2 regions of the Micromonospora sp. RTGN7 genome follow, and region 2 is predicted to be linked to the other one. Evidence: predicted binding sites of a transcription regulator. Region 2 holds the regulator's gene; the other holds the start of a gene.
The links. The regulator HrcA, encoded in region 2, represses chaperone genes, less so after heat shock. The targets are predictions, from matches to a motif close to GGTTNGCACNCTCNNNNNGAGNGTGCNAACC.

Region 1: groES (co-chaperone GroES) is a predicted target of HrcA. The motif match lies at 9,809-9,839, and genes of this name have one in related genera.

The regions. Positions count from the first base shown of each region.
Region 1 covers NZ_JAPZLF010000006.1:186,598-202,522, reverse strand. Annotated here, with positions in the region: gene SNR22_RS11315 (hypothetical protein) at 94-381, shown strand; gene SNR22_RS11310 (hypothetical protein) at 378-581, shown strand; gene tsaB (tRNA (adenosine(37)-N6)-threonylcarbamoyltransferase complex dimerization subunit type 1 TsaB) at 724-1,401, shown strand; gene rimI (ribosomal protein S18-alanine N-acetyltransferase) at 1,531-1,986, shown strand; gene tsaD (tRNA (adenosine(37)-N6)-threonylcarbamoyltransferase complex transferase subunit TsaD) at 1,993-3,039, shown strand; gene SNR22_RS11290 (hypothetical protein) at 3,072-3,326, shown strand; gene SNR22_RS11285 (DUF1707 domain-containing protein) at 3,376-3,666, opposite strand; gene SNR22_RS11280 (ROK family protein) at 3,729-4,910, opposite strand; gene SNR22_RS11275 (ABC transporter permease subunit) at 4,939-6,201, opposite strand; gene SNR22_RS11270 (ATP-binding cassette domain-containing protein) at 6,198-7,007, opposite strand; gene SNR22_RS11265 (sugar ABC transporter substrate-binding protein) at 7,041-8,135, opposite strand; gene SNR22_RS11260 (THUMP-like domain-containing protein) at 8,345-9,544, opposite strand; gene groES (co-chaperone GroES) at 9,972-10,286, shown strand; gene groL (chaperonin GroEL) at 10,356-12,002, shown strand; gene SNR22_RS11245 (molybdopterin-dependent oxidoreductase) at 12,139-13,740, shown strand; gene SNR22_RS11240 (WhiB family transcriptional regulator) at 14,224-14,607, opposite strand; gene SNR22_RS11235 (helix-turn-helix transcriptional regulator) at 14,863-15,681, shown strand; gene SNR22_RS11230 (DUF5319 domain-containing protein) at 15,684-15,925, opposite strand, start outside.
Region 2 covers NZ_JAPZLF010000007.1:41,491-57,415, reverse strand. Annotated here, with positions in the region: gene SNR22_RS12255 (SDR family oxidoreductase) at 1-217, shown strand, start outside; gene SNR22_RS12250 (16S rRNA (uracil(1498)-N(3))-methyltransferase) at 272-1,006, opposite strand; gene dnaJ (molecular chaperone DnaJ) at 1,054-2,193, opposite strand; gene hrcA (heat-inducible transcriptional repressor HrcA) at 2,267-3,289, opposite strand; gene SNR22_RS12235 (DUF4870 domain-containing protein) at 3,543-4,196, shown strand; gene hemW (radical SAM family heme chaperone HemW) at 4,241-5,464, opposite strand; gene SNR22_RS12225 (enoyl-CoA hydratase-related protein) at 5,483-6,265, shown strand; gene SNR22_RS12220 (hypothetical protein) at 6,410-7,273, shown strand; gene SNR22_RS12215 (phytanoyl-CoA dioxygenase family protein) at 7,534-8,436, shown strand; gene SNR22_RS12210 (MOSC domain-containing protein) at 8,507-9,151, opposite strand; gene SNR22_RS12205 (carbohydrate ABC transporter permease) at 9,279-10,112, opposite strand; gene SNR22_RS12200 (sugar ABC transporter permease) at 10,124-11,110, opposite strand; gene SNR22_RS12195 (sugar ABC transporter substrate-binding protein) at 11,107-12,396, opposite strand; gene SNR22_RS12190 (GlsB/YeaQ/YmgE family stress response membrane protein) at 12,612-12,893, opposite strand; gene SNR22_RS12185 (GlsB/YeaQ/YmgE family stress response membrane protein) at 13,112-13,399, opposite strand; gene lepA (translation elongation factor 4) at 13,742-15,619, opposite strand; gene SNR22_RS12175 (DUF4240 domain-containing protein) at 15,776-15,925, opposite strand, start outside.

The DNA.
Region 1 (15,925 bases), on a different contig from region 2:
GGCTCCACGATCGGAGGCGTCGCGGAGACCGTCGTCCCCCTGGCCTCGGTCGCCTGGTGGTATGCGACGAAGCTCGACCCCGACCATCCGCCGTTGCCGATTCCCGGCCTCGTCGCCCAACTCCCGACGGTCACCGTGGATACCATCGCGGACGTCAACGACATGGTCCTGCGGCACCTGACCGACCGGTCCCCCCAACCGCTGATGGCCCGGCTCCGCGCCGACGTGGACAAGATCCTCGCGATCACCGCCGACCGGCGGCCGGACGAGCGGCTGAGTTGGTTCGACAACGACGAGCCGGCCCGGGAACGCCCGATCACCGTCGAGTTCCGGTCGGCGTACAGCGCCGACATCACCCTCGTCCTGCACCGGGGGTGGTGACGGTTGCCGACCCGGGCAGCCCGCCGGACGTGCGGCTCAGGTTCGACCCGGCGCTGCTCAACCTGATGCTGTTCGGCCGGGTCAGCCGGGTCCGCACGGCGCTCACCGGTGGCGTCGCCGCCCGAGGCCGCCGCCCCTGGCTACTCCTCCCCTTCCTCCGAGTCCTCCGCACCCCACCCCCACCCCACCCCCAGGCCTAATTCACGGAAAGAGTGGTTATCCCGGCCGGATTAACCACTCTTTCTCTGAAAGTGCGGGGGAGCGGGAGGGGAGCGGGGACGGGGACGGGGTGTGCGGCGGGGGGGCGTCGGGGGTGGCGGGGGGCCCGTTAGGGTTGCGTTCGTGTTCGTACTGGTGGTGGACTCCTCGACCCCCGCGGTGACCGCGGCGCTGGTGGAGGTCTCGGCGGACGGCGTGACGCTGCGGGCGCAGCGCCGCACGGTCGACGCCCGCGCGCACGGCGAACTGCTCGCCCCGCACGTCGACGAGGTTCTCGCCGACGTCGGTGCCCGCCCGGCCGACCTGGCCGCGATCGTCGCGGGCCTCGGCCCCGGCCCGTTCACCGGGCTGCGGGTGGGGCTGGTCACCGCCGCCACCATGGCCCAGGTGCTCGCCATCCCTACGTACGGCGTCTGTTCGCTCGACGGGATCGGCCACCCGGCGGCGGCCGGCGAGCCGGTCCTGGCGGCGAGCGACGCCCGCCGTCGGGAGGTCTACTGGGCGGTCTACGACGGCGCTGGCCAGCGGATCGCCGGCCCGAACGTGGACACCCCGGCGGTCGCCGCGCAGCGCGCCCGTGACCTCGGGGTCACCGCCGCCGTCGGCGACGGCGCGTACCGGTACGCGGACGTTTTCGACCTGCCGCTGCGGGCCGAGCCGCGATACCCGGACCCGACCGTGCTGGCCGCACTGGCGGCCGAGCGGATCCGCTCCGGCGCGCCCGGCGACCCGCTCACCCCCCTGTACCTGCGCCGCCCGGACGCCGTGGCGGCCACCGCCCGCAAACCGGTCCTGCCGTGAGTGTGAGGAGTGAGCCGGGTTTGCGAGCCCCGCAGTCGCGAGCCGAGGTCCTGCCGTGAGTGTGAGGAGTGAGCCGGGTTTGCGAGCCCCGCAGTCGCGAGCCGAGGTCCTGCCGTGAGCCCCGCCGCGGTGCGGCTGGAACCGTTCCGGTGGTGGCACGTCGACGAGGTGCTGCCGATCGAGGCGGACCTGTTCGGCGCCGAGCAGTGGTCGCCGGGCATGTTCTGGAGCGAGCTGGCCAACGGCCACTTCTACCTGGTCGCCACCGATGAGGCCACCGCCACCGACGGGAGCGTGCTCGGCTACGCCGGGCTGGCCGTCGCCGCCCCGGACGAGGCGTGGGTGCAGAACATCGCGGTCCGCCGCGACGCCCAGCGGCGTGGCGTGGGCCGGTCCCTGCTGGAGGCGTTGCTGGCCGAGGCCGCCAACCGGGGTGCCCGCAGCACGCTGCTGGAGGTCGCGGCGGACAACGCCCCCGCTCAGCGGCTCTACGCGACGTACGGCTTCGAGCCGATCGGGGTACGCCGCGGCTACTACCAACCCAGTAACACCGACGCGCTGGTCATGCGGCGCGAGCAGGACTGAGGAGCCATGGCCGACGAACCGCTCATCCTCGGCATCGAGACCTCGTGCGACGAGACCGGGGTCGGCATCGTGCGCGGGCACACCCTGCTCGCCGACGCGCTGGCCTCCAGCGTCGCCGAGCACGCCCGCTTCGGCGGCGTGGTACCCGAGGTGGCCAGCCGGGCCCACTTGGAGGCCATCGTGCCGACGATGGAACGGGCGTTGCGCGAGGCGGGGGTGACCATCGCCGACATCGACGCCATCGCGGTGACAGCCGGCCCGGGGCTGGCCGGCGCGCTGTTGGTCGGCGTCGCCGCAGCCAAGGGGTACGCGCTGGCCGCCGAGAAGCCCGTGTACGGGGTGAATCACCTCGCCGCGCACGTCGCCGTGGACACCCTTGAACACGGCCCGCTGCCCGAGCCGGCGATCGCCCTGCTGGTCTCGGGCGGGCACTCGTCGCTGCTCCTCGTCGACGATCTGGCCCGGGGGGTGACCCCGCTCGGCGCGACCATCGACGACGCCGCGGGGGAGGCGTTCGACAAGGTGGCCCGGCTGCTCGGCCTGCCGTTCCCCGGCGGGCCGTACATCGACCGGGAGGCCCGGGCCGGCGACGCCACCGCCATCGGTTTCCCGCGCGGGCTCACCGCCGCGAAGGACCTCGCCAAGCACGAGTACGACTTCTCCTTCTCCGGGCTGAAGACGGCGGTGGCCCGCTGGGTGGAGGCCCGGGAACGGGCCGGCGAGCCGGTGCCGGTGGCCGACGTGGCCGCGTCGTTCCAGGAGGCGGTCTGCGACGTGCTCACCACGAAGGCACTGGCCGCCTGCCGGGCCCACGGGATCGATACGCTGGTGATCGGTGGGGGAGTGGCGGCGAACTCCCGGTTGCGGGTGCTCGCGGAGGACCGGGCGGCGAAGCTGGGCATCCGGGTCCGGGTGCCCCGGCCGAACCTGTGCACCGACAATGGGGCGATGGTGGCCGCGCTCGGCGCGCACCTGGTCGCCGCAGGGGTCGCGCCGAGCCGGCTGGACCTGCCGGCCGACTCGGCCCTGCCACTGACGACGGTCAGCGTGTGACAACCCGACGTGACGGCGAGGGGAACGGCGACGTGATCGTACGGATGTGGGAGGCGCGGGCCGAGGCGTACGGCTTCGCCGACCTGATCACCTGGGTCTGTGACACTGCCCTGCCCGAGTTCGAGCACGAACCACTGCACCTCTCCAGCGAGGTGTTCAGCTCCACCGATCACCGGGTGGTGGTGATCTCGAAGTGGCGCAGCAGCCCCCGATCGCTGCCCGACCCGCCCGCCACGCTGGTCGCCCGCCCGCCGCACTCGTGGGACTTCACCCAGGTCGACCGCTGAAACGAAGGCCCACACCTCTCCAACACGGTTCACCTGGGACGGCCGCTGGTCAGCGGGTCACGGCCATCAGCAGGCCGAGCAGCAGCAGGGTGGCGACGGCGACGGCGAAGACGACCAGCAGTTCGCGTCGGCCGTGCTCGGCAGCGGGTTCGATGGTGATCGGCTCGGTCGGCAGGTCCCGGGTCACCGAGGCCAGGTCGCCGAGCGTGCGGGCGGCCCAGACCGCGCCGACCCGCTCGGAGAACTCGTCCAGGGTGAGCCGGCCCGCCGCAGTGTGCCGTTGCAGCTCGGCGACCACTCGGTGCCGATCGTCGTCGGAGGCGCGCAGCTCGACGTCCACACCGGACAGCGTACGCAGCCGGACCGCGCCGGGCGCGGGGCAGGGGGCGGGGGAAACCGGGGTCAGGCCGCGGCGAGGGGGTCGGCGAGCAGCCGTTCGAAGGCCAGTTCAGCCGCGCCGACCAGGGCTGCGTCGGCCCCGAGCTGCGGGGTGCGCAGCCGGACGTGTTCCAGGCAGGCCGGCAGCCCGGTCGAGTTGAGCCGGCTGCGCACCTGGGCGGCGGAGGCCAGGTACAGGTCGCGGATGGTGCCGCCGAAGATGACCATCTCCGGGTTGAAGATGTTGACCAGATTGGCCACGCCGAAGCCGAGCCAGTCGCCGGCCCGGCGTACCGCCGTCTGGGCTCGGGCGTCACCCCGGCCGGCGGCGTCGAAGAGGGCCAGCAGCGCGTCGCGGCCCCGGCTGTCGTGCCGGCCGGCGGCCCGCAGCAGCGCGTGCTCGCCGATCTCCGTCTCCCAGCAGCCCCGGGAGCCGCACTCGCAGCGGGTGCCCTCCCGGACCACCACCATGTGGCCGACCTCTCCGCCGTACCCGCCGTGCCCGGTGAGCCGCCGGCCGCCGGCGATGATGCCGGCGCCGACACCGACGTCCCCGTACAGGTAGATGACGTTGTCGCAGCCGGCGGCGACGCCCCGGCAGTGCTCCGCGAAGGCCGCCACGTCGGCCACGTTGCCCACCGTGATCGGCACGTCGATGCCCAGCTCGGCGGCGAGCGCCGCGCCGATCGGCTCGTCCACCCAGCCCGTCGGCGGGCTCAGCCGGACCATGCCGTCCTCGCGGCGGACCATGCCGCAGACCGCCACCCCGACCCCGACGCAGACCCCGTCGGCCGGGACCGCCGGGTGCATCTCCTTAACCGCCCCGGCCAGCAGCGGCGCGGCCTCCCCGGCCAGCAGGTTGCGGGGCCGGTCCAGTTCCCGGCGGTCGAGTACCACCCCGCCCAGGCCGACCCGCGCGGCCCGCAGCCGGTCCACCTCCACGCTGTACGCGTACGCGTACACCCGCTCCGACTCTGGCCGGACGACCAGCGACGGCCGGCCGGCCCGGCCGGTCTCCCGTGACGTCCCCTCGCTGACCAGCCCGGCCCCGGTCAGGTCGGCGGTCAGCGCGCCGATGGTGCTGCGGTTGAGCCCGAGCACCCCGGTCAGCTCGGCGCGGGTCGTCGCACCGTGGACGTGCACGTAGCGCAGCAGGGCACCGAGGTTCTGCCGACGGACCTCGTCCTGGCTCGGTCCCGCACGCATCGTCACCGGCACTGCATGTCGCATGTCGTCAGCGAGCGCCGGTGGCGGCGGACCGCCGGCGGGACAGCGCGTCCACCCCGGCCGCCAGCATCAGCACCAGCCCGGTGAAGAGGTACTTGAGACCGGAGCTCAGGTCGAGCAGGCCCATCCCGTTGACGATCACCGCTACCACCGCCCCACCCAGCACCGCGTTGACGACGCGGCCCTTCCCACCGAAGAGGCTGGTGCCGCCGATCACGGCCGCTCCGACCGCGTAGAGCAGAACGTTACTGCCCCCGGTGTTCGGGTCCACCGACCTGTCCCGGCTGGCCGCGATGATGCCGCCGACGGCCGCCATGGCGGAGCAGACGACGAACGCGGAGATTCGGATCCGGTCCACGTTGATGCCGGCGCGCCGAGCGGCCTCCCGGTTGCCCCCCACGGCCAGCAGGTGCCGGCCGTACGCGGTGCGGTGGAGCACGAAGGTCCAGAAGATCAGCAGGACGGCGATGAGCGGTACCACGATCGGCATGCCCTTGTTGGAGCTGACCAGCGGGTTGATGCTGCGCTCCTGGTTGAACACGTACATGGCGGTACCGAGGACCAGCACCAGCGCCGCGACCCGGCCGACGGCCACGGCGACCGGCTCGGTGACCAGCCCCCGGGCGGTCCGGTCGCGGTGCCGCAGGAACTGCACGACGGCGTAGCCGGCGACCGCGCACCCCACCAGCAGCCAGCCGATCACGGGCGGCACCCACCGGTTCTCGATCGCGATGATCACCTCGTCGTCGATCGCGATGTTGGTGCCCTCCCGCATCAGCAGCAGCACCACACCCTGGAAGGCGAGGAAGCCGGCCAGGGTCACCACGAACGACGGGATGCCGACCTTCGCCACCAGGAAGCCGAGGGTCAGGCCGATGAGGACGCCGGTGGCGACGGCGGCGAGCACCGCGACGTACCACGGGTAGCCCAGGTCACTGACGACCCGGGCCAGGACGGTGGCGCAGACCCCGCTGGCGACGCCGGCGGAGAGGTCGATCTCGCCGAGCAACAGGACGAAGACCAGACCCATCGCGATCACGATGACGGCGGCGCCCTGGGTGAAGAGGTTGGCGAAGTTGGCGGCCGAGAAGAAGACCGGTCGGACGATCGCGAAGGCCAGGCAGAGCACGACGAGTGCGGTCACAGCCGGCAGCGAGCCGAGGTCGCCGCCGCGCAGTCGGGCCAGGTAGTCGCGGATGTGGCTGCCGACGGTCGGCTCGCCGGCGACGTCCGACGACCCCTCCTGCTGCTTGACGACGGTGGCGGTCATCGGACGGCTCCCCGGATGGTGGCGTCGAACTCCGTGTCGGAGCCGCCCGGTTCGGCGCGGCCGAGGTCGCCGGAGCGGCCGGAAGTGATCAGTTCGATCACCTGGGCGTACGTGATGTCGGCGGTCCGCACCTGGGCGACCAGTTGGCCGAGGTAGAGCGCGGCGATCCGGTCGGAGATGGCGAAGACGTCGTTCATGTTGTGCGAGATCAGCACCACGGCCAGGCCGTTGTCGGCCAGCCGGCGCACCAGCTCCAGCACCTGGGCGGTCTGCGCGACGCCCAGCGCGGCGGTCGGCTCGTCGAGGATGACCAGTCGGCTGTTCCAGAGCACCGCCTTGGCGATGGCGACGGTCTGCCGCTGCCCGCCGGAGAGGCTGACGACGTGCTGGCGCATGAACCTCACCGTCCGTACCCCCAGGCTGGCCAGGGTCTCGGCGGCCATCTGCTCCATGGCCGACTCGTCCAGGACCAGGCCGTTGCTCCGCTCCCGGCCGAGGAACATGTTCTGCACGATGTCGAGGTTGTCGCAGAGGGCGAGGTCCTGGTAGACGACGTCGATGCCCAGGGCGGCGGCGTCCCGGGGGCTGTTGACGCTGACCGGGCGGCCCTCGAAGAGGAACTCGCCGGAGTCGGTGGGGTGGATGCCGCTGATGCACTTGACCAGGGTGGACTTGCCGGCGCCGTTGTCGCCGACCAGCGCGGTCACCTCGCCCTCCCGGACGGTCAGGGCGACGTCGCGCAGGACCTGGACGGGGCCGAAGCTCTTGTCGATCCCGCGCAGTTCCAGCAGGGGGGTTGCGGACACAGGGTCTCCTCCGTACGACGGTCGGCGTGCGGGTCAGCTCAGGCCCGTGTCGGCGCAGAGCTCGGCGTACGGGCCGGCGCAGAGCTTGTCCCGGGTGACGTAGCCGTCGGCCACGACGTCCTGCACGTTCTCCCGGTAGATCGCCTTCGGCTCCAGCAGCACAGCCGGCACGTCCCGACCGTTCTCCGGGTCACGGACCGTCTGGCCGGTGTCCCGGCGGATGCCATTGGCCAGCGCGACGGCCAACGCGGCGGCGGCGTCGGCCTGCTTGCGGATCGCCTTGTAGACGGTCATGCACTGGTCGCCGGCGAGGATGTTGCGCAGGCCCTGCACGTCGGCGTCCTGCCCGGTCACCGGGACCTTGCCGTTGAGCTTGTTCTTCTTCAGCACCGAGATGGCGGCGTTGCCGAGGCCGTCGTTGGCGGCCAGCACCCCGTCGATCCGCCCCTCGGTCCGGGTGAGCATCTGCTCGAAGAGCACCCCGGCCTGCGCGTTGTCCCAGTCCGGCACGGGCTGGTCCGGGCCCCTGACGTACGTCCGGGCGGCGAACTTCGGTCCGAGCACCGAGTCGTACCCGGCCTTCAGTTCGGTGGCGTTGTTGTCGGTGGGTGAGCCGTTGAGGAACGCCACCACCGGGTTCTCGACGCCCTGGTCGGCCAGGCACCGGCTGAGCCCCTCGCCCTGGAGTCGGCCGACGGCCTCGTTGTCGAAGCTGACGTAGTACTCGGCCGAGCCGCCCAGGGTGAGCCGGTCGTAGTCGATCGTGGCGACGCCCTGTGACCTTGCCCGGTCCAGCACGGCCCGGCCGGTGCCGGAGTCGAGGTTGACGATCATCAGCGCGGTGACGCTGTCGGCGAGCATGCCGTCGGCGATGGTCGAGAAGCTGGACTTGTCGCCCTGCGCGTTCTGGATGGTGTAGTCGACCCCGGCGGCCCGGAACGCCTCCTCCAGGTACCTGCGGTCCGCGCCCTCCCAACGGGCACTGGTCCTGCTGTCCGGCAGGATCACCCCGATCTTGGGCTTTCTGTCGCCGCCGCTGCCGGCCTCCGGCCCGGCGGGGGCGCAGGCGGCCGTGCCTGTGGCGGCCAGCATGCCCACCGCGGCGAGGGTGAGGAAACCCTTGCGCATCTGCGGGGTCCTTTCGGGGACGGGGCTGCGGTTTGTTGTGTCCGGCAACGTATTCCGCTCCGGGGCCCGACACAAGGCCGTCGAGCTCTGAAGTCTTGTCGGCGGCAGTAACAATTGGGCAACGCCCACGACACCCTGCCGCTACGTCCCGGTAACGGGCCTGTCGCCCCGTGCCGGTCGGCCCCGACCTGAAGACCGGCGGAGAGCGTTCAGCCCACCGGTTGGCACAGCAGCACGGTGGGCGCGCCGGCCACCCGGGTCAGCACCAGGCTCGCCGGCTCCGGGCCGGCCAGCCGTAGGTCCCGCCGCAGCTTCTCCGGCTCCAGCGCCGAGCCGCGCTTGAGGATCTCGACCCGGCCCACCCGGCGCTCCCGCAGCAGGGCGCGCAGCCGCTTCAGCGAGAACGGCAGCACGTCGGTGACCTCCAGGCACCGGGCGAACGGCGTCCCGCCCGGGGCGTCGGCGTACAGGTAGGCGATGCTCGGGTCGGCGAGCGTGGCGTCCAGGGCGTCGGCCAGCTCGGCGACCAGGTGGGCGCGGACCACCGCCGGGTCGGGGTCGTGGAGGTACCGGCGGACCGGGCCGACCGTGGCTTCGACAGCGCCGGAGCCGGTGAGCTGGTGACGGGCCACCCCGGCGGACGACTTCTCCGTCAGCAGGGTGGCGCGGCGGGGGACCTCGGCGAGCTGGCCGCACCAGAGGGCGGCTTCGACCAGGTCGCCGGCCACGCTCACCCACTCCGCCTCGGCGCCCGCCGGGATCAGCGCGTGGTCGAGCCCGGGGGCCACCTTGACCACGGTGTGCGGCACCCGCTCGGCCAGGCCGACGACGAAGTCCCACGGGGGCGAGTAGGAGTTCGGGTCGAAGATCCGCCGCCCGGTGCCGGCCCGGCGACGGGCCGGGTCGCAGAAGACCGCGTCGACCCGGGTCACGTCGAACGCCGTGGCATCGCCGCACTCCACGGTGAACGCCTCGGCCAGCCCGGCGGCCTCGGCGTTCGCGGCGGCCATCGCGGCGGTCACCGGGTCGGCCTCCATCCCGTACACCCGGATGCCGGCGCGGGCCGCGGCGAGCGCGTCTGCGCCGAGGCCGCAGCCCAGGTCGGCGAGGGTGCGCACGCCGGCCGCGCGCAGCCGGTCGGCCCGGCGGGCGGCGACCACCCCCCGGGTGGCCTGCTCCAGCCCGGCGCGGGTGAGGAACATGCCGGCCGCCGCCGGCCCGAACTTGCCGACCGCCCGGCGGCGCAGCTCGGCCTGGGTCAGCGCCGCCGCCGCGAGCCCGGCCGGGATGCCGGCCGAGCGGAGCGCGCCCGCCGCGGCCAGCGGGTCACCGCCGGCTCTCTCGGTCGCCGCGTCGAGCGCGGCCGACCCCTCGGGGGTACGCAGGGCGGCGAACTGGTCGAGATCCACCCGCTCATTGTCCCGGCTCCGGCCGGGCTGTTCGGCTGCGGGCCGTCAAGGGTCCGTCCGGCGGCCGGACGGTGGTGTCAGCGGGCGGAGCGGCGGCGACGAACTCCAGCATGTGCCGAAGAGGTCACTGGCGGTAGGGAATCGGCCACGGGCGCGGCGAGGTGCTGTCGGCGTGTCGCGGTTATGAGTGGCGGAACTGTGGCGACACGACAGGCGGCACGTTGGCACTCTCCTTGACGGAGTGCTAGCCACGGCATAACCTGCGATTAGCACTCTCCCATCGAGGGTGCCAGCTTCCGGGCCCCGTGCCTGGGAGCTGAACGCCAGGCGGACCGGCTCCCGCGACGACGGTCCCGCCCGGTGGCATGTGGCAGATTGACGCTGGTCGGCTCGCCGGCCAGTAACGAAACCAATACCCCAGGAGGGTATGCCCGTGACTACCGCGACCAAGGTTGCGATCAAGCCGCTCGAGGACCGGATCCTGGTCCAGGCGAACGAGGCTGAGACCACCACGGCGTCGGGCATCGTGATCCCCGACACCGCCAAGGAGAAGCCGCAGGAGGGCACCGTCCTCGCTGTGGGCCCGGGGCGCGTCGACGAGAAGGGCAACCGGATCCCGGTTGACGTCTCCGTCGGCGACACCGTCCTCTACTCGAAGTACGGCGGCACCGAGGTCAAGTACGCCGGCGAGGAGTACCTGGTGCTCTCCGCCCGCGACGTCCTCGCGGTCATCGAGAAGTAACTAACCGATCAGTGTCACTGCCCCGGTCCGGCTCGCCGGGCCGGGGCAGGACGCTTCGAAGGGACATTTATGGCGAAGATCCTGAGCTTCTCGGACGACGCCCGGCACCTGCTGGAGCACGGTGTCAACGCCCTCGCGGACACGGTCAAGGTCACTCTCGGACCGCGCGGGCGCAACGTCGTCCTGGACAAGAAATTCGGTGTGCCCACGATCACCAATGACGGCGTCACCATCGCCAAGGAGATCGAGCTCACCAACCCGTACGAGAACCTCGGCGCGCAGCTGGTCAAGGAGGTGGCGACCAAGACCAACGACGTCGCCGGCGACGGGACCACCACCGCGACCGTGCTGGCCCAGGCGATGGTCCGCGAGGGCCTGCGCAACGTGACCGCCGGGGCCAGCCCGTCCGGTCTCAAGCGCGGCATCGACGCCGCCGCCGCCAAGATCTCCGAGGCCCTGCTCGGTCGGGCCGTCGAGGTCGCCGACAGGGAGTCGGTCGCGCACGTGGCGACGATCTCCGCGCAGGACGCCACCATCGGCGAGCTGATCGCCGAGGCGATGGAGAAGGTCGGCCGCGACGGCGTCATCACCGTCGAGGAGGGCTCCGCCCTGCACACCGAGCTGGAGGTGACCGAGGGTCTCCAGTTCGACAAGGGCTTCATCTCCCCGAACTTCGTCACCGACGTGGAGGGGCAGGAGGCGGTCCTCGATGACCCGTACATCCTGATCACCACGCAGAAGATCTCGTCGATCGAGGAGCTGCTGCCGCTGCTGGAGAAGGTTCTCCAGAACAGCAAGCCGCTGCTGATCATCGCCGAGGACGTCGAGGGCCAGGCCCTGTCCACCCTGGTGGTCAACGCGATCCGCAAGACCGTCAAGGTCTGCGCGGTGAAGGCCCCCGGCTTCGGCGACCGCCGCAAGGCGATGCTCCAGGACATGGCGATCATGACCGGCGCCGAACTGGTCGCCCCGGAGCTGGGCTACAAGATCGACCAGGTCGGCCTGGAGGTGCTCGGCACCGCCCGGCGCGTCGTGGTCGACAAGGAGAACACCACCGTCATCGACGGCGGCGGGCAGTCCAGTGAGGTCGCCGACCGGGTCGCGCAGATCCGCAAGGAGATCGAGGCCTCGGACTCCGACTGGGACCGGGAGAAGCTGGCCGAGCGGCTGGCGAAGCTCTCCGGCGGCATCGCGGTCATCAAGGTGGGCGCGGCGACCGAGGTCGAGATGAAGGAGCGTAAGCACCGCATCGAAGACGCCATCGCCGCGACCAAGGCCGCCGTCGAGGAGGGCACGGTGCCCGGCGGTGGCGCCGCCCTGGTGCAGATCCGTTCGGTGCTCGATGACGACCTCGGCTTCACCGGTGACGAGAAGGTCGGCGTCTCGATCGTGCGCAAGTCGCTGGTCGAGCCGCTGCGCTGGATCGCCCAGAACGCCGGCCACGACGGCTACGTCGTGGTGAACAAGGTCGCCGACAAGGAGTGGGGCCACGGCCTCGACGCCGCCGTCGGCGAGTACGTCGACCTGGTCAAGGCCGGCATCATCGACCCGGTGAAGGTGACCCGCAACGCGGTCACCAACGCCGCCTCGATCGCCGGTCTCCTGCTCACCACCGAGAGCCTGGTGGTGGAGAAGCCGGAGCATTCCGAGCCGGCCGGCGCCGGTGGCCACGGCCACTCGCACGGCCACGGCCACCAGCACGGCCCGGGCTTCTGACCTGGCCGTACGACACTGCTCAGGGCGCGCCGTCGGGTGACGGCGTGCCCTGACGCTTTCCGGCCCCGGCGCGGAGGCTCACCAGAAAGCGGTGACGCGACTGGGCGGCGGACCGTCGGACGCGGACACTGGCGGGATGAGCAGCATGTCGCGCGGGTACGCCGCGCTGGCCGGGATCACCGCCGCCGCCGTGGCGATCGGCGCGGCCGAACCGGTGGCGGTGCTGACCGGTGCCCGGTCCGCGCCGCTGGTCGCCGTCGGGTCAGTGGTGGTGGACACCGTCCCCGAGCCACTCAAGCAGTTCGCCATCGCGGTCTTCGGCACGTACGACAAGATTGCCTTACTGGTCGGGACGGGCCTGGTGCTGGCCGGCATCGCGGCACTGCTCGGCATGGCCGCCGTGCGCCGACTCGGGGTGGGAATGGCCGGGATCGCGGCCTTCGCCGCCCTCGGGGTGGCCGCCGCGCTGACCCGGGCCGGCGCGGACGCCGCCGACGCGCTTCCCTCCCTGGTCGGGGCGGGCCTCGGCGCGCTGGTGCTCTGGCTCCTCATCGCCGGCCCGCTCCAACCGGCCCCCTGGCCCTGGTCCCCGCCCACCCCGACGACGCCCGCCGCGAGCGCCCCGGCCGGGGGAGCGGGGTCGGCGCGGCCGGGCGACGCAGGAGCCGACCCGGCAGGGCGGCGGCGGTTCCTGACCGGGGTCGGGGCGTTGACCGGGGCGGCGGCAGTCGCCGGGCTGGGCGGGCACTGGCTGGCCGGGCGACGGGGTGTGTCGGCGGCGCGACGGGCCGTCGTCCTGCCCGCGCCGGCCTCGCCCGCGCCGGCGGTGCCGGCCGGGGCGGACCTGGCCCTCGCCCAGCTCGCCCCCTACGTCACCCCGACCCCCGAGTTCTACCGGATCGACACTGCCCTGGTGGTGCCGCAGGTCGACCCGGAGAGCTGGCGGTTGCGCATCCACGGCCGGGTCCGCAATCCGGTGGAGCTGAGCTTCGCCGACCTGCTGGCCCGTCCGATGGTCGAGCGCCACATCACCCTGGCCTGCGTCTCCAACGAGGTGGGCGGGGACCTGGTCGGCACCGCCCGGTGGCTGGGCGTGCCCATCCGGGAGTTGCTTGACGAGGTCCAGCCGGAGGAGGGCGCGGACCAGGTGGTGGGGCGCTCGGTCGACGGCTGGACGTGCGGCACCCCGACGGCGGTACTGCGCGACGGCCGCGACGCCCTGCTCGCGGTGGGGATGAACGGCGGGCCGCTGCCGATCGAACACGGATTCCCGGTCCGGATGGTGGTGCCCGGTCTGTACGGCTACGTCTCGGCCTGCAAGTGGGTGACCGAGTTGGAGCTGACCAGTTTCGCCGACTTCGACGCGTACTGGGTGCCCCGGGGGTGGTCGGCGCAGGGGCCGATCAAGACCCAGTCCCGGATCGACACGCCTCGCCCCCGCAATCGCCTGACCGCCGGCCCGGTGGCGGTGGCCGGCGTCGCCTGGGCGCAGCATCGGGGTATCCGCACGGTCGAGGTCCGCGTCGACCAGGGCCCCTGGCAGGAGGCGACGCTTGCCCCGACGGCCTCGGTGGACACCTGGGTGCAGTGGTCCTGGCGTTGGGTGGCCACCCCCGGCGAGCACACCCTCCAGGTGCGGGCCACCGACGCCGACGGCGAGACGCAGACCGAGCGTCGGCAGCGGGTCGACCCGGACGGTGCGACCGGCTGGCACACGGTCAAGGTCACCGTCCGCTGACCGACGACGGGTGCGTTTCACATCGCACGGCCGAGACTCCACCGTTGATGTTCGGCGCCTGGCCACAAGAAAACGCACCCGAAGCCGGCGGGCACCCGCCCCGGTGGGCCGGCCGGCCGCGCGGAGGGCCGGCCGCCATTGGGCGTGTCGGCAAGAATCACCCGTCGGTGGGCGTGTCGACCGGCTGCCGCCGGGCGCGCCGGGCGGGGCTCACCCGTCGGTGGGCGTGTCGAAGGGCGGTGGCGGCGAGGTAGGCGATTTCCGGGGCGACCAGCACCGCCCATGCGGGCCGGTACTCCGGTGTTCGGCGGTCCAGCTCCGCCCGCAGCCGACACTCGCGGCGGGCCGTGGCGCGACAGGCTCGGGGATCCTCACAGAACGGTGGGACATCGGCCCGGCCTCCGGTCGGGCGCGGTGGGCGTGAGAAAAGACGCCGCGCCCCGGGCGTTCGGGGCGCGGCGTCGGAGTTCGGGGGGTGCGGGGTCAGGCCACGTTGCGTTGGGCCGGCACCGTGGACTTGTGCGGACGACCGAGGCGGGCCTCCAGGCGGGCCACATCGACGCGGCTCTGCCGGCGGTCGGCCAGGTCCTCCCAGCCGACCGCGAGCAGCCGAAGCCGCTCGGCCTCGCTGAAGCCGCCCCAGACCCCGTACGGCTCGCGGACAGCGAGGGCGTGCGCGGCGCACTCGGCACGCACCGGGCAGGCCCGGCAGACCGACTTGGCCCCGGACTCGCGGCGCAGCCGGGAGGAGCCGCGTTCGCCGTCGGGGTGGAAGAACTGGGCGCTGTCGCGGCCTCGGCAGGCACCGAGTCGCTGCCAATCCCAGAGGTCGACGATGGGTCCGGGCAGCCTGCGTACGTTCGACATCAGCACCCCTCCTCCCGCGCGGCACCGCGGAGATCCTCAGTTGACCGGTGTCCGGGGCGGCGGGCCGCGCTGGCGCACCGTTTCCGGCTCGGCTCCCGGTACCCCGCCTTGCGCCGACTCACACTTCTGTGATCCAGAACATGGGGAGAGATGCGGCATATGCCCTATCTGTCGGAAAAGTTCGAAGGATTGCCCGGAACACCCACCCGAGTCGACCCCGCCATGGTCTGCTCGGAGTCCGGAGAGGAGACCACAGTGCCTACCGTTCTTGTGTGCGTTCGGACACCGCTCGCCGCGCAGCAACTGAACTCCGCAGCTGCGCGGCTCGGACTGTCCGCCGCTGTCCGTACTGCCGTCTCCGATCCCGAGGTGATGTTGCGGCTCGCGGAGGGCCCGGCCGATGTCGTGCTCGCCGACACGGCGCTCACGCGGCCGGACAGCGCCGGCTTCGTGCGCCGGGTGCTGGCCCGCGCGCCGCAGGCCGCGGTGCTGCTGCTCGGGGCAGAGGAGTCCGCGGCGGCCGCCGCCACCATGGGTGCCGGGGCCCGGGGGCTGATCCAGGGCACCGACCACGACCTGACCAGCGCGGTCGCCAAGGCCCTGCTGCTGCTCTCCGCGCCCGGGCGGGCCACCCGGCACCGGGTCACCGACCCGGCCCGGGACGCCGCGGCCGTCGGCGGCCCGACGCGCCCCGCGCCGGGCGGCCGGACCCCGAACAATCCCGGCCAGCCCTGGTCGGGCGGCCCGGAAGGGCCGGGCGGGGCGCCGACGGTGGTGCCGGTGCAGCGGGGCGACGACGAGCCGGAGGCGACCGGGGGCGAGCCGGCGGAGCAGGCGAACACGCGTCGGACCGCCCCGGCCCGGGGCACCCGGGGGGCGGTCGGCCTGACCGAGCGGGAGCTCCAGGTGCTGCTCGGGATGGCCGAGGGCAAGAGCAACGCGGAGATTGGCCGGGAGTTGTTCGTCTCGGAGGACACCGTCAAGACGCACGCCCGCCGGCTGTTCCGCAAGCTCGGCGCCCGCGACCGGGCGCACGCGGTGGCCGCCGGCTTCCGCGCCGGCCTGGTGGCCTGAGATCAGTCCTTCGAGTCGGTGTCGTCCTCGGTGCCCTCGGTGAGGGTGTCGTGCACGCCGTCGGCGTACCCCCGCGCGTAGTCCCAGGTGACGTAGTGGTCCGGGTCCGGGTCGTAGGCCGGCTCGTGCACCCGGGGCCGGCCGGAGTTGAGCAGGTGGCGCAGGTTGCCCCGGAGCAGGTCCCAGTCGAAGTAGTGCGGCTCCCGGCAGTCCTCGCACTCGATCACCAGCCCGCGCACCCCGA
Region 2 (15,925 bases):
GGTGGCCACGGTGGCACCCGGCTTCGTGGAGACGGACATGACCACGGAGCACCTGGCCGGCGAGCGGGGCGCCGCGATCCGCGCCCAGAGCCCGTTCAACCGGGTGGCCCGCCCCGACGAGATCGCCGCCGCCATCCATTGGCTGGCCAGCCCCGAGGCGGAGTGGGCCGCCGGCACCATCATCGACCTCAACGGCGCCAGCCACCTCCGCACCTAACCCCCACCCACCCCGCCCCCACCCGACGAGTGCGCGGGCACCTGGGGGTGGGGGTTACCAGCGGGCGAGGCGGGTGGAGAGGACTGCGAGGGCCGCGACGCCGGCGGTGGAGGTGCGCAGGACGGACGGGCCCAGGCGGACCGGGCGGGCGCCAGCGGCGGTGAACGCGGTCAACTCGGGTTCGGCGATGCCGCCCTCCGGGCCGACCACGAGCACGATCTCGCCGCCCTGCGGCAGCTCGACGGTGGTGAGCCGGTCCTCGGCCTCCTCGTGCAGGACGAACACGGCGGCTGCGCCGGCGATCCGGCGGGCCACGGTGACCGTGGACTCGTCAGGGGCCCCGGCGACCACCGGCAGCCACGCCCGGCGGGCCTGCTTGGCCGCCTCCCGGGCGGTCGCCACCCACTTCTCCCGGGCCCGGGCACCCCGTTCGCCACGCCACTGCACCACCGAGCGGGACGCCGCCCAGGGCACGATCTCGTCCACCCCGACCTCGGTCATCGCCTGCACGGCCAGCTCGCCCCGGTCGCCCTTGGCGATGCCCTGCACCACCACGAGCCGGGGGACGGGCGCGTCGACGTACCCCCGGGAGGTGACGTCGAGTTCCAGGCTGCCCCGGCCGACGGCCGTGACCACGGCGGACGCGGTGCCACCCCGGCCGTCGGCGAGCAGCAGTTCCTCGCCGACGCGCAGCCGCTGCACGGTGGCGGCGTGGTGCCCCTCGGGGCCGTCCAGGGTGAGCTGGTCGACGGTGGGCAGCGACTCGACCAGGAACAGCGGCGCGGACACGACGATCAGGTTAGCCGCCCCGACGGACGCCGGGGCGGCCAGGCCGGTCAGGGGTGGCCGTTGAAGGCGTCGCGCATCCGGGAGAAGAAGCCGCCCTGCTTGGTCAGCTCGGCGACCTCCTCGCCCCGGGTCTTGGCGAAGTCGCGCAGCATCTTCTCCTGGTCGGCGTCGAGCTTGGTCGGCGTCCGCACGTCGAGATGGACGTAGAGGTCACCCCGGCCGGTGCCGCGCAGGTGGGGCACACCCCGGGCGCGTAGCCGCAGGGTGCTGCCCGGTTGGGTACCGGTCTTGACGTCGACCGTCTCCTCGCTGTCCAGGGTCTTGATGGTCAGCCGGGTGCCGAGCGCGGCGGCGGTCATCGGGACGGTGACCCGGCAGTGCAGGTCGTCGCCCTTGCGGGAGTAGACGTCGTGCGGCCGCTCGTGGATCTCCACGTACAGGTCGCCGGCGGTGCCGCCGCCCGGGCCGACCTCGCCCTGCTGGGCCAGCCGGATGCGCATGCCGTCCTCGACCCCGGCGGGGATCTTGACGGTCAGTGAACGGCGGGTGCGCACCCGCCCGTCGCCGGCGCAGGTCGGGCAGGGGTGCGGGATGGTGGTGCCGTGCCCCTGGCAGACGGTGCACGGCCGGGCGGAGACCACCTGGCCGAGGAAGGTGCGCTGCACCGACTGCACCTCGCCCCGGCCGCCGCACGCCTCGCAGGTGGCCAGGTGGGTGCCGGCGGCGGTGCCCGCGCCGGAGCAGGTGGTGCAGAGCACCGCCGTGTCGACGGTGATCGGCGCCTCGACGCCGAACGCCGTCTCGTGCAGGTCCAGCTCCAGCCGCAGGATCGCGTCGGCTCCCGGTCGGGTCCGCGGGCGCGGCCCGCGCGCGCCACCGGCGCCGCCGAAGAAGGCGTCCATGATGTCCTGGAAGCCGACGAACGGGCCGGCGCCGCCGGGCCCGCCCGGGCCGGCGCCCCCGCCGCCCGGGGCGAGCGGGTCGCCACCCAGGTCGACGATCTGCCGTTTCCGATCGTCCGAGAGGACCTCGTACGCGGCGTTGATGTCCTTGAACTTCTCCTGTGCCTCCGGGTCCGGATTCACGTCCGGGTGGAACTGCCGCGCCAGCTTGCGGTAGGCGCGCTTGATCTCGTCGTCGGAGGCTTCCCGGCTCACACCGAGGATGCCGTAGTAGTCCCTGGCCACTGCGTTCCGTGTCCTCATGTTCGTCTCGCGTTGCGCCGGTCGTCGGCCGGAGCCGGCCGTCGGCCCTGACTGGTCAGTTCTGGGCCAGCAGCTCGCCCACGTAGCGTGCCACGGCACGCACCGTGGCGATGGTGCCGGGGTAGTCCATCCGGGTGGGGCCGAGCACGCCCAAGCCGCCGAGGACGGTCGCACCCGGGCCGTACCCGGTGCTGACCACCGAGGCGGCGCGCAGGTTGTCGATCTCGTTCTCGTCGCCGATCAGCACCCGGGTCGTGCTCGACTCGGCCTCGCCGATGAGTTTGAGGATGACCACCTCCTCCTCCAACGCCTCCAGGATCGGCCGCAGCGAACCCTGGAAGTCGAGCAGGCCGCCCCGGGTGAGGTTGGCGGTGCCGGCCAGCGCCAGGCGCTCCTCATGCCGTTCGACCAGCGTCTCCAGCAGCACGGTGGCGAGTGTGGTCATGGCTGGGCGCAGCAGCGGCGTGCACTCCTCGACCAGCGCCTGCACCAGCGGCGGGGTCTCCGACAGTCGGCTGCCCACCAGCTTCTCGTTGACCAGCCGCCGCAGGTCGGTGACATCGTCGGCGGGGACCGGCGCAGGCAGCTCGACCAGCCGTTGCTCGACCCGCCCGGTGTCGGCGATCATCACCAGCATCAACCGGGTGGTGGAGATCGGCACCAGCTCCAGGTGCCGCACCGAGGAACGGGCCAGCGACGGGTACTGCACCACGGCGACCTGCCGGGTGAGCTGGGCCAGCAGCCGGACCGTGCGGTGCACCACGTCGTCAAGGTCGACCGCGCCCACCAGGAAGCGCTCGATCGCCCGGCGCTCGGCCGGGCTGAGCGGCTTGACCCGGGAGAGCCGGTCGACGAAGAGGCGGTAGCCCCGGTCGGTGGGCACCCGGCCGGCGCTGGTGTGCGGCTGCCGGATGTAGCCCTCCTCCTCCAGCACCGCCATGTCGTTGCGGACCGTCGCCGGGGAGACACCGAGCTGGTGCCGCTCGACCAGGGCCTTGCTGCCGACCGGCTCCTGCGTGGCGACGTAGTCCTCCACGATCGCGCGGAGCACGGCGAGCTTGCGGTCGTCGAGACCCACTCCCCCACCTCCTGTCGCACGTCGGTGCCCGGCATCGCGGCGGGCGATCCGGGACGGCCTGCCCACCGATGGTCGAAGCCTGGCACTCGACTGTAACGAGTGCCAGTCTACGTCGGCTGCCCCACCGTCGGTAAGATCGACGACGGACCATCGGTCCGTCCGGGGCCGGGCGCGGCTCCCGTTCGATCATCCCGTGGGACCCGACCAGTGTCGCCCTGGCGCCCCCTTGCCGGTAGCCCCTACCGTGACGTACATGACTGAACCACCTCGTCCTCCCGGCGCGGGCGACCCCAACAGCTACCCGCCGGAGCCGAACCCGTCGTCGACACCGTACGGCTCTTCGGCGAACGAGCCCCCCACCGCACCACTGTCCGGGGCGCCCGGGGCGGGCGGCTATCCCCCGCCCGGTGGTTATCCGCCGCCCGGTGGTTATCCGCCGCCCGGGGGATACCCGCCCGCCGGTGACCAGCCCTCGGCCGGCGGGTATCCGCCGCCGGGCGGGTACCCACCGGGCGGCGGATACCCGTCCGGTGGCGCCTACGGCGCCCCCTCCGGCGGAAACGCCAACAAGGAGGACAAGACCTGGATCCTGATCGCGCACTTCGGCGGCGCGGCCGGGATGTTGGTCGGCGGCGGCGTGCTGGGCTGGGTGGCACCGCTGATCGCACTGCTGGCCCGGGGCAACCAGTCGCCGGCCGTCCGCGCGCACGCGGTCGCCGCGCTGAACTTCCAGCTCCTCTGGTCGGTCATCGCGCTGGTGGGCTGGATCCTGGCCTGCATCGTCATCGGAATCTTCATCGGTTTCGCCGCGATGATCATCGGCATGATCTTCGGCATCGTCGCCGGGGTCAAGGCCAACGAGGGGCAGCCCTACCGCTACCCGATGTCCGCCAACTTCATCAAGTGAGCCCCGGTCGGCCGCTCCCCCGGCCGGCCGGGCACCACCTACCTTCAGGGCAGCAGGTCGCGGACGACCGCGTCGGCCAGCAGCCGGCCGCGCAGGGTGAGCACGGCCCGGCCGGCCGTGTGCCCGGCCGGGTCGAGCAGCCCGCCGGCCAGGGCCCGCGCAGCACCCGCCCGGCCCGCGTCGTCCAGGACGTCCAGCGGCAGCCCGGAGGCGAGCCGCAGCCGCAGCATCACGTCCTCCATGTGCGCCTCGCCTGCGGTGAGCACCTCCCGGGCCAGGCCGGGCGACTCCCCCGCCGCGAGCCGCTTCGCGTACGCGCTCGGGTGCTTGACGTTCCACCAGCGCACCCCGCCGACGTGGCTGTGCGCCCCCGGGCCGAGTCCCCACCAGTCCGCGCCGGTCCAGTAGAGCAGGTTGTGCCGGCACTCCCCGGCCGTCGTCCGCGCCCAGTTGGACACCTCGTACCAGGAGAAACCGGCCGCGCCGAGGGCGGCCTCCGCGGCCAGGTAGCGGTCCGCCGCCACGTCGTCGGAGGGGTACGGCAGCTCGCCGCGCCGCATCCGCGCGGCCAGCCGGGTGCCGTCCTCCACGATCAGGGCGTACGCGCTGACGTGATCCACCCCGGCGGCGACGACCTGGTCCAGGGAGGCGGCGAAGTCTTCGGCGCTCTCCCCCGGCGTGCCGTAGATCAGGTCGAGGTTGACGTGGTCGAACCCGGCGTCGCGCGCCTCGGCCGCGGCGGCGGTGGCCCGGCCGGCGCTGTGCCGGCGGTCGAGCACGGCCAGTACTCCCGGTGCGGCGGACTGCATGCCCAGCGAGATCCGGGTGTACCCGGCGGCGCGCAGGATCCGCAGCGACTCGGGCGTGACCGACTCCGGGTTGGCCTCGGTGCTCACCTCGACGTCGGCGGCCAGACCCCAGGTGCGGTCGATGCCGTCGAGGATGCGGGCCAGGTCGTCGGCGGGGAGCAGGGTGGGGGTGCCGCCGCCGACGAAGACGGTGTCGACCCTCGGCGGCGGAGTGTCGCCCAGCACCCGCCCGGCCAGCGCCAGCTCGGCCAGCACCGTGTCGGCGTACGACTCGCGGCTGGCCCCACCGCCCAACTCGTCGGCGGTGTACGTGTTGAAGTCGCAGTAGCCGCAGCGGCTGGCGCAGAACGGCACGTGTACGTACACCCCGAAACCGCGGGCGCCGACGGCGCGGGTGGCGGTGGCGGGCAGCGAGCCGTCGACGGGGACGGCTTCGCCTTCTGGAAGGACGCCGGGCATGGCCACTAGTGTGCCCGCATGACCTCCTCCGACGCGCTCGTGCGGGTCACCACGGCCCACGGGGTGACCACCCTCACCCTGAACAGCCCGCACAACCGCAACGCGCTCTCCACGCCGCTGATGACCGAGCTGCTGGCCGGGCTCTCCGCCGCGGTGGCCGACGACGCGGTCCGGGTGGTCGTGCTCGACCACACCGGCCCGGTGTTCTGCTCCGGCGCCGACCTGAAGGAGACCGCCGCCGCGTACGCCAGCGGCAGCGTCCCGGCCGGAATGCTCGGCGACGTGCTCGCGGCGGTCTGGGAGTGCCCGAAGCCGGTGGTGGCCCGGGTGGCCGGGCCGGCCCGGGCCGGCGGGCTGGGTCTGATCGCGGCGGCCGACCTGGCGCTCTGCGCCCAGGAGGCGACGTTCGCCTTCACCGAGGTGCGGATCGGGGTGATCCCGGCGGTGATCTCGGCGACCGTGCTGCCCCGGCTGGCGCCCCGGGCCGCCGCCGAGCTGTACCTCACCGGTGACACCTTCGACGGCCGGCGGGCGGCCGAGATCGGCCTGGTCACCGCGGCCGTGCCGGCGGACGGGCTGGACGCGGCGGTGGAGCGGGTCTGCGCGTCGCTGGTGCGGGGGGCGCCGCGCGCGCTGGCCGGGGCGAAGGGCCTGCTGCGCAGGTCGCCCGCCGCCGACCTGCGCGCCGAGATCGCCGAGCTTGCCGCGCTGTCGACCGGGTACTTCCTCTCCGACGAGGGGCGCGAGGGGGTCCTGGCGTTCCGGGAGAAGCGCGACGCGAGCTGGGTGCCGACCGCCTGATCCTCGGCGCTCCGGGCGTCCCGCCGGCACCCGGGGCAACGAACGCGGAATGCGGTCGACTCGCCACTAAACGGAGCGAACTGGTCGGACGAGCCGGGCGATGGCGGCGGAGACGTACTCTTGTCGAACGCCGTCGAACAGGGGGTGCGGGTGCGAAGTCGGACAGCAATCGCGGCTGGTCTCGTCGTCGCCGTTGTCGTCGCCGTCGGGATCTGGCTCGTGGTTCGGCAGGTCGGTGGGCGGCTGGGGCTTCCCCTCGCCGGGCGCACCTGCGTCGTGCAGGCGGACGGCCAGGTGCGGCTCGACGCCGACCAGATGGCCAACGCCGCCACCATCGCGGCGATCGGCACCCAACGGAAGATGCCGGAGCGGGCCGTCGTGGTCGCGCTCGCCACGGCCTACCAGGAGTCCGGGCTGCGCAACCTCGCAGGGGGCGACCGGGACTCGGTGGGGCTGTTCCAGCAGCGGCCGAGCCAGGGCTGGGGCACCGGGGAGCAGATCGGCGACCCGCGGTACGCGGCGAACAAGTTCTACGCCGCGCTCAAGCGGGTACGCGGCTGGGAGAAGCTGCGGGTCACCGAGGCGGCGCAGCGGGTACAGCGCTCCGCCTACCCGGAGGCGTACGAGAAGTGGGCCGACGAGTCGCAGGTATTGACCCGGGCGCTGCTCGGTCAGGCGACCGGGGCCGTGGCCTGCACCGTGGGGTCGACGCCACTGATGCGCGGCGAGGCCGCGGCGGCGGCCCTGACCCGAGGCCTGAGCCTGGACTGGGGGCTGCCGGGGACGGCGTCGCAGGCCGACCTGCCGGGGCTCGCCGTGCCGGCGGCCGACCAGCTCAACGGCTGGCGGTATGCGCACTGGCTCGTCTCGCACGCCTCCGACCACGGGGTGAAGCGGGTCCGGTTCGACGGGCTGGAGTGGACCGCCGAGGACGGCACCTGGGGCCGGGTGACCGACGCCCCGGTGGCCGACCGGCGGGTCCTGGCCGAGGTGTTCGCCGACGTCTGACCCGGCGGGCGGGCCGGCCGGCCGGCGAGGAGCCGAAGCCGACCGTCCGGATTCCATACTGACGGTCACCGCGCAATTCGACATATCCGGCAATGTTCGCCGACGACCAACCGAACATCACTCTGCGCATCGGATGCACTGCCGTCGGTCGGGCCGGAGGCCCAGCAGCCGGGCGCGACCGGCACCCCCCAGTACGGGCGCAGTACCATCGGCTACCTGTGCCAGAAATGGTGTCACCTCATGGGGAGGGGTACTACGCGGTGTTCGATTACGACGGCCGGACCGGCTACGAACCGATCAGCGACACTGACCGCAAGGAGTTCCACGAGCAGGGATTCCTCCTGCGGCGGAACGTGCTGACGGAGGACCACCGGGCTGCCCTGGAGGAGGCCGTCGACCGCGTCTACGCGGAGGAGCAGGCCAAGGGCAACACGACCAAGGACGGCACCCTGCACCTGCTGGGCTTCCTGGATCGGGACGAGCTCTTCGGCCAGCTGCTGACCCACCCGATCGCCTTCCCGTACATGTGGGGCCTGGCGGGGTGGAACATCTACACCCACCACAACCACCTGGACGTCACCCCGCCGGCGGCGGAGCCGGAGAAGCCGTACTGGGGTTGGCACCAGGACGGATACCGGCAGAACTCCGACCCGGAGACGATGGACCCGAACCTGCCGCGGCCGATGTTCTCGCTGAAGGTGGGGTACGTGCTCTCCGACCTCTCGGAGAACGGGCGCGGCGCGACCAAGGTCATCCCGGGCAGCCACCTGTGGAACTCGCTGCCCCGGCCGGACGACCTGACGGTGCACAACCCCGACCCGGAGGGCACGGTGGAGATCGCCGCCAACCCGGGCGACGCGTTCATCTTCGACCGCCGCCAGTGGCACTCCCGGTCGACGAACCTCTCCACGATCACCCGCAAGATGCTCTTCGTCGGCTACACCTACCGGTGGATCCGCCCCCTCGACGAGCTGCACATCGACCCCGAGAGCGAGTGGTGGGCCAACCGCACGCCGGTGCAGCGCCAGCTCTGCGGTGAGGGCACCCACACCGCGAACTACTGGGGCATCAACTGGAACGGGTACGTCGACGACGAGATCCCGCTGCGCAAGGAGCTCAAGGAGCGCGGCCAGCTGGACCGCAACATCCCCTGGCTCCGCTGACGGGGTAAGGAAGGGCCCCCTGTTAACGCCTTCGGCATAGCAGGGGGCCCTTCTTAACACCCGGGCGCCCTCAGGCCTCCCGCGCCCCGAGCCGGCGCTCGACCTTCCGCCGGATCGATTCGGGCAGCTCGGGAACGTCGAGCAGCCGGGGCAGCAGCGCCGGCTCCAGGGTGGTCGCCCGGAACACCTCGCCCACGGTCACCCCGTGCGCCGGGCGCTCCACCACCTCCACCGGGTCGCCCGCGCCGACCTCCCCCTCCCGCAACACCCGCAGGTACGCCCCGGGCGCCGCCCGCGCGGTGAACCGCCCGATCAGGTCGGGCACGCCCCAGAACCCGGCGAACGTTGTGCACGGGGTGCGCGGCTTGGTCACCTCCAGCAACGCCGAACCGATCTGCCACCGCTCGCCGACGACCGCCCCGGTCACGTCCACCGCGGACGTCGTCAGGTTCTCGCCGAAGGCGCCCGGCCCGACGTCGCGGCCCAGCTCGGCCGCCCACCAGGCGGCGTCCTCCCCGGCGTACGCGTACACCGTCTGGTCGGGACCGCCGTGTTGGGCCCGCTCGGCGATGAAGTCCCCGGCCACGCCGTCGGCCCGCAGCAGCACCGGCCCGGCCACCGGCCGCTTGTCGATGCCGCTGCGACCGCTCGCGTCGCCCGCCCACCGCGCCTCGGTCACCACGCCGAGGTTCACCGTCACCAGCCTGCCCGTCATGGCGTCAGCCTACGGCGGCGAACCCGTCCCGGGTCCCCCGGCCGACCCGCCGCCGCACGCTGGCCGGGGCGGTGAGAAGGGGACCCTCCTCTACCGTAGACGTTAATAAGGTGCCCTTCCTTGCGTCTTAGCCCTTGACAGCGCCCGACACCAGGCCGGAGACCATCCGGCGCTGCACCAACAGGAAGAAAATGATCACCGGGAGGGTGAACAGCGTCGAGGCGGCCATCACCGGCCCCCAGGCGGTGTCGTCCCGGCCGAAGAAGAAGGTCATCGCCACCGGGAGGGTGTACCGGTCCTGGTCGTTGACGAAGGTCAACGCGAAGATCAGCTCGTTCCAGGCGGTGATGAAGGAGAAGATGCTGGTGGCCACCAGGCCGGGTGCGACCAGCGGGAACAGGATTCGGCGGAAGATCTGGAACCGGTTCGCCCCGTCGATCGCCGCGGCCTCCTCCAACTCCTTCGGCACGGCGGCCACGAAACCGCGCAGCATCCAGACCGCGAACGGCAGCGAGAAGCCGAGGTACGTGAGGATCAGGCTGGGCAGGGTGTTGTAGAGGCCCAGCCGCTGGATCATCAGGAACAGCGGGATGACCAGCGCCTCCAGCGGGATCATCTGCACCACCAGCAGCATGATCAGGAAGCTGGTCCGCAGCTTGAACCGGAACCGGGCCACGGCGGTCGCCGCGAGCAGCGCGACCAGCCCGCTGAGCAGCACGGTCGAGATCGCCACCAGGACGCTGTTCAGGAAGAAGTCTCCGAACGTGACGCCGGGGATCAGGTTGCCGGTCAGGATCTCCCGGTAGTGCTCCAGCGTCGGGCGGGCCGGCACCGGCCGGGGCGTGGCCGAGAAGATCTCCCGGTTCGGCTTGAGCGACGTGGCGATCATCCAGTAGACGGGGAACGCCGCGAAGAGCGCCACCAGCAGGCCCGCGCTGTTGAGGGCGACCCGCTTCACCAAGACGCCCCGCTTCACGACTCCTCCTCCTGCTTGAGCACCATCCGCACGTAGAGGCCGGTCACCACCAGCAGGATCAGCGTGAGGATGACGGCGATCGCCGCGCCCAGGCCGTACTTGGGGGGCGGCGAGAACGCCTCGGCGTACGAGTAGATCGAGAGCATGAACGTCGACCGGTCCTGGGTGCCGCCGGCCAGCACGAACTGCTGGGTGAAGACCTTGAAGTCCCAGATGGTGGAGAGCACCACCAGGATCCCGAAGACCGGGCGCAGCAGCGGGAAGGTGACCCGCCAGAACACCTTCCACGGGCTGGCCCCGTCGACCCGGGCGGCCTCGTGCAACTCGCTCGGCACGCTCTTCAGCCCGGCCAGCACGCTGACCGCGATGAACGGGAACGAGTGCCAGACCACCACGAGGGTGAGGATCGAGAAGAACATCAGCGGCGAGTTGAACCAGCCGTAGCCGGTCCAGTCGGCGCGGCCGAACAGCGCGTTCGACAGCCCGTCGGGCAGGGCGTTGAACAGCCAGGTCACCAGGCCGGAGGTGTCGTCGAACAGCCACTTCCAGACGATGGTGCCGGTCAGCGCCGGGGTGGCCCAGGCCAGCATCACGCAGCTGGCCACGAAGGTGGCCATCCGCTTGCCGAGTTGGTTGAGCAGCAGCCCGACCAGGGTGCCCAGGATCATCGTCAGCGCCACGTTGGCCAGGGCGAAGAGGACCGTGTTGCGCAGCACCGTGAGGAAGAACGGGTCGCTGAGGATCTCGGCGTAGTTGCCGAACCCGACCCACGGCCATTCCCGGTCGCCGCGCAACTGCCGGACGTTGTTGAGCTGGAAGAAGGACATCACCACCACCTGGCCGAGCGGCCACAGCAGCAGCACGCCGATGATCACCAGGGAGGGCAGGAGCAGCAGGTAGGGCAGGCGGTCCACCCGGCGACGCCGCCGCGCGGGGTGTTCCCGCGCGGCGGACGTCTCCGGCGCCTGGATCAGCGTGGTCACTTCGCGTTGAGGATGCTTTCCATCTCGGCGGCCGCGTCAGCGGTGGCCTTCTCGACCGTCTTCTGACCCTTGATGACCGAGCTGTTCATCGCCTGGGTCACCGTCTTGGTGCGGCTGACCTCGACCCACTTCGGGGTGAGCGGGGTGAGCTTCGTGTTCTGCAGCGTGGTGGCGAACGCCGCCATGATCTTGTCGTTGGCGTACTCGCCGCCGCTGACCAGATCCGAGTAGACCGGGAAGAAGCCGAGGCCGCTGGCGAACTCCTTGTCCTTCTGCTTGCTCAGCAGCACGGTCAGGTAGTCCCAGGCGAGGTCCTGCTTCTTGCTGTCCTTCCACAGGGCGATGTCCGAACCGCCGGCGAAGGCCGGGGCCGGCTTGCCGTCCGGGCCGGGGATGGGGAAGGTGCCCCAGACCTTCTCGATCTCGGGGTTGTCCTTCTTGATGGAGCCGGCCTGCCAGCTGCCGCCGAAGGCCATCGCCGCCTTGCCGGTGGCGAACTGCGTCCGGGCGTCGACCTCGTTCCAGCCAGCGGCGGCCGGCGGGGCGACCTTGTGGACGGTGACCAGGTCGGTCCAGAACTTGACCGCCTTCTGGGCCTGCGGGGTGGTGTAGCCGGACTTCCAGGTGTCGCCCTGCTTGGTGGCGATCTCGCCGCCCGCGCCCCAGAGGAAGGAGTAGAACGGCAGCTCCGAGTTGCCCGGCAGCGCGATGCCGTAGGTGCCCGGCTTCTTGGCCTGGATGGTCTTCGCGGCGGCGACCAGCTCGTCCCAGTTCGTCGGCGGCTTGACGCCGGCCTCGGCGAACCAGTCGGTGCGGTAGTAGAGCGCCCGGACGCCGGCGTACCACGGCACGCCGTACTGCTTGCCGTCGAGCTGGGCGTTCTTGACCAGGTCGGGGAGGATGTCCTTGCCCTCGGCCCAGGAGCCGAACTTGGCCGTGACGTCGGCGAGCGCCTCCTGGTCGGCCCAGCCCTGGGTCTCGGTGTTGCCGAGCTCGGTCAGATCCGGCCCCTCACCGCCGGCGAGCGCCGCCTGGAACTTCTTGGGCGCCTCGAGCCAGGGGATGTACTGCACGACCACGTCGGTATCGGGATGCTTCTTCTTGAACTCGGTCTCGACGCCCTCGAGGAACGCGGTCTGCGTCTCGCTGCCCTCGCCCATCATCCAGACCGTCAGCTTGCTGTTGTCGGCCGCCTTGTCGTCCCCCGAGCCGCCACAGCCGGCGAGCACCATCGCGGCCGACGCCACGACGGCGGTGACCGGGGCCAGCCGTTTCCACCTGTTCACGCCACATCTCCCTCACGCCGTCCTGGCACTTACCTTCTCCGCCGCACCCTAGTAGGAAAAATTCCTTTACGACAGGGGGCGGTACGGAAGCGAGGCGACCGTACCGCAGGCGCGGGGCGCTCGGGCAGTACGACGGCGGGGTGGAAGCGTCCGTACACATGAGAACGGGCGCTCGACCGTGGAGGCCGAGCGCCCGTTCGTGGAGCAGGATTTGACTACCGGTGGGTGACGCCGCGGCGACCGCCCACGCTGGCCACGATCGCGACCGCGATGGCGGCGACGACGACCTGGACCAGCAGCTCGCCCCAGTCGACACCGGCGGTGTCGGTGGAGATGCCGATCGCGTTGGCCAGCACGGTGCCGAGGAGGGCGGCGCCCACGCCGACGAGCAGGTGCAGCCAGATCGGGATGTTCTGCCGGCCCGGGACGACCAGGCGGCCCAGCGCGCCGACGATCAGACCGACGATGAGCGCGGTGATGATTCCGGTAACGGTCATGGTCGTTCTCCTCACGAAGCTTCAGAAACGTTGTTCACTGTGGTGGCCGCTATAGTTCCCGGGCGGCCAGACATCCAAACACGTCATCCCGAGGACGACCCGAACAATTTCCACGATGGGCCCAGTACTCATGCGGGGCGCGGAAGCTGCGGGCCGCATGCGAACGGGCGCCCGACCGGAGTGGTCGGGCGCCCGTTCGAAAGAAAACGATGTGCTGATTACCGGTGGCTGACGCTCCGGCGACGGCCGACACCGGCGACCAGGGCCACGGCGATGGCGGCGAGCACGACCTGGACCAGCAGCTCGGCCCAGTCGATCCCGGCCGTCTCGGTGGCGATGCCCATGGCGCGGGCGAGCACGGTGCCGAGCAGCGCGGCGCCGACACCGATCAGCATGTGCAGCCAGATCGGCATGTTCTGCCGGCCCGGGACGACCAGGCGGCCCAGCGCGCCGATGATGAGACCGACAACGATGGCGGTGATGATGCCCCAAACGGTGAGCTCCATGGTCGCCCTCCTCCTTAAGATGGTGTCACAAAGTGTGTTGTTACTGTGGTGGCGGCTAAGTTCCCGAACGCCCGAAAATCCAAACCGGGTTCACCGGAGGATCTGCTGGCACACATCGACGCCGCCGGCCCCCTCCGAGCACGACGGGGAGGCAGAAGAGCAGGTGGAAGGGCTCCCAACGAGCCGCGACGCGCGGCGGGCGCGCGGTGAAAAATTCCTTCGGTACGCCCGCCACCGGGGACAAGGTGGCGACGCGAGCGGGTACGGCGACGGCCGACGCCCCGGAAACAGTCGTGTTCCTCGGGGCGCCGGCCGTCGGTCAGTCCCGGCCGCTGCGGCGGCTCACTTCTTGCCGGCGGCCTTGCCGTCACCGGAGTCGGAGGAGAGCGCGGCGATGAAGGCCTCCTGGGGAACCTCGACCCGGCCCACCATCTTCATCCGCTTCTTGCCCTCCTTCTGCTTCTCCAGCAGCTTGCGCTTGCGGCTGATGTCACCGCCGTAGCACTTGGCGAGCACGTCCTTGCGGATGGCCCGGATGGTCTCCCGGGCGATCACCCGACTGCCGATGGCGGCCTGGATGGGCACCTCGAACTGCTGCCGGGGGATCAGCTTGCGCAGCTTCGCGGCGATCGTGACGCCGTAGTTGTACGCCTTGTCCTTGTGCACGATCGCGCTGAACGCGTCCACCGGCTCGCCGTGCAGCAGGATGTCGACCTTGGCCAGGTCGGACGCCTGCTCGCCCGAAGGCTCGTAGTCCAGCGACGCGTAGCCCTTGGTACGGCTCTTCAACTGGTCGAAGAAGTCGAAGATGATCTCCGCGAGGGGCAGTGTGTAGCGCAGTTCCACCCGGTCGGCCGAGAGGTAGTCCATCCCGAGCAGGTTGCCCCGGCGGCCCTGGCACAGCTCCATGACCGCGCCCACGTAGTCGTTCGGGGTGAGCACGGTGGCCCGCACGACCGGCTCGTACACCTCGGCGATCCTGCCGGTGGGGTACTCGCTCGGGTTGGTCACGACGATCTCCTCACCGTCGTCGGTGACCGCCCGGTAGACCACGTTCGGTGCGGTGGAGATGAGATCGAGGTTGTACTCCCGCTCCAGCCGCTCCCGGATGATCTCCATGTGCAGCAGGCCGAGGAAGCCGCAGCGGAAGCCGAAGCCGAGCGCGCCCGAGGTCTCCGGCTCGTAGTCGAGCGCGGCGTCGTTGAGCTTGAGCTTGTCCAGCGCCTCACGCAGGTTCGGGTAGTCGGACCCGTCGATCGGGTAGAGGCCGGAGTAGACCATCGGCTTCGGGTCCTTGTAGCCGCCGAGGGCGCTCGCCGCCGGCCGGGTGTTGATGGTGACGGTGTCACCGACCCGGGACTGGCGGACGTCCTTCACGCCGGTGATCAGGTATCCCACCTCGCCGACGCCCAGCGCGTCGGCCTTCACCATCTCCGGCGAGATGACGCCGATCTCCAGCAGCTCGTGCACCGCGCCGGTGGACATCATCTTGATCCGGTCCCGGGCGCTGATCCGCCCGTCGATCATCCGGACATAGGTGACGACGCCCCGGTAGACGTCGTACACCGAGTCGAAGATCATCGCCCGGGCGGGGGCTGCGGCGTCGCCGACCGGCGGGACGAACTGGCGGACGATCTCGTCGAGGAGGTACGGCACGCCGGCGCCGGTCTTGCCGGAGACCCTGATGCAGTCCGCCGGGTCCCCGCCGATCAGATGGGCCAGCTCCTCGGCGTACTTGTCCGGCTGGGCGGCCGGCAGGTCGATCTTGTTGAGCACCGGGATGATCCGCAGGTCGTTCTCGAGCGCCAGGTAGAGGTTGGCCAGCGTCTGCGCCTCGATGCCCTGCGCGGCGTCGACCAGCAGCACGGCCCCCTCGCAGGCGGCCAGCGACCGGGACACCTCATAGGTGAAGTCGACGTGGCCCGGGGTGTCGATCATGTTGAGCACCGCGTGCTCACCGGTCCGGTCGCCCTCACGGATGGTCCACGGCATCCGGACGGCCTGGCTCTTGATGGTGATGCCGCGCTCGCGCTCGATGTCCATCCGGTCGAGGTACTGCGCGCGCATCTGCCGGGGATCGACCACGCCGGTGAGCTGCAACATCCGGTCAGCCAGGGTTGATTTACCGTGGTCGATGTGGGCGATGATGCCGAAGTTCCGGAGGCGCGCCGGGTCGGTGGCACCGGGAGCGTTCCGGGCGGAATCGGGCGTCGGTGGCACAGCGGTCCGTTCTGGTCGGCTGACGTGAGCGAGCCGGCGCGACGCCGACCCCCTCCATGTTCCCACGTCGCCCCCGTCGCCCCGGGCGCGGTCGGAGCACTCCTCCCGGCGGTCCGGCCGCGCCGGGGTGTCGACCGCCGGGCCGCCTGCGCCGGATCACTCCTGCGGCGGCTCCACGAAGAGGGCGGCGAGCTTCGGCAGGTGCCGGCGAGCCTCCTGTTCGTCGTCGAAGTCCCAGAACTCGTCCAGCTCCGGGTAGGGCGTCTGCTCCACCGGCGGGAGCTCGCTGGCGGTCGCCTTCCGGTA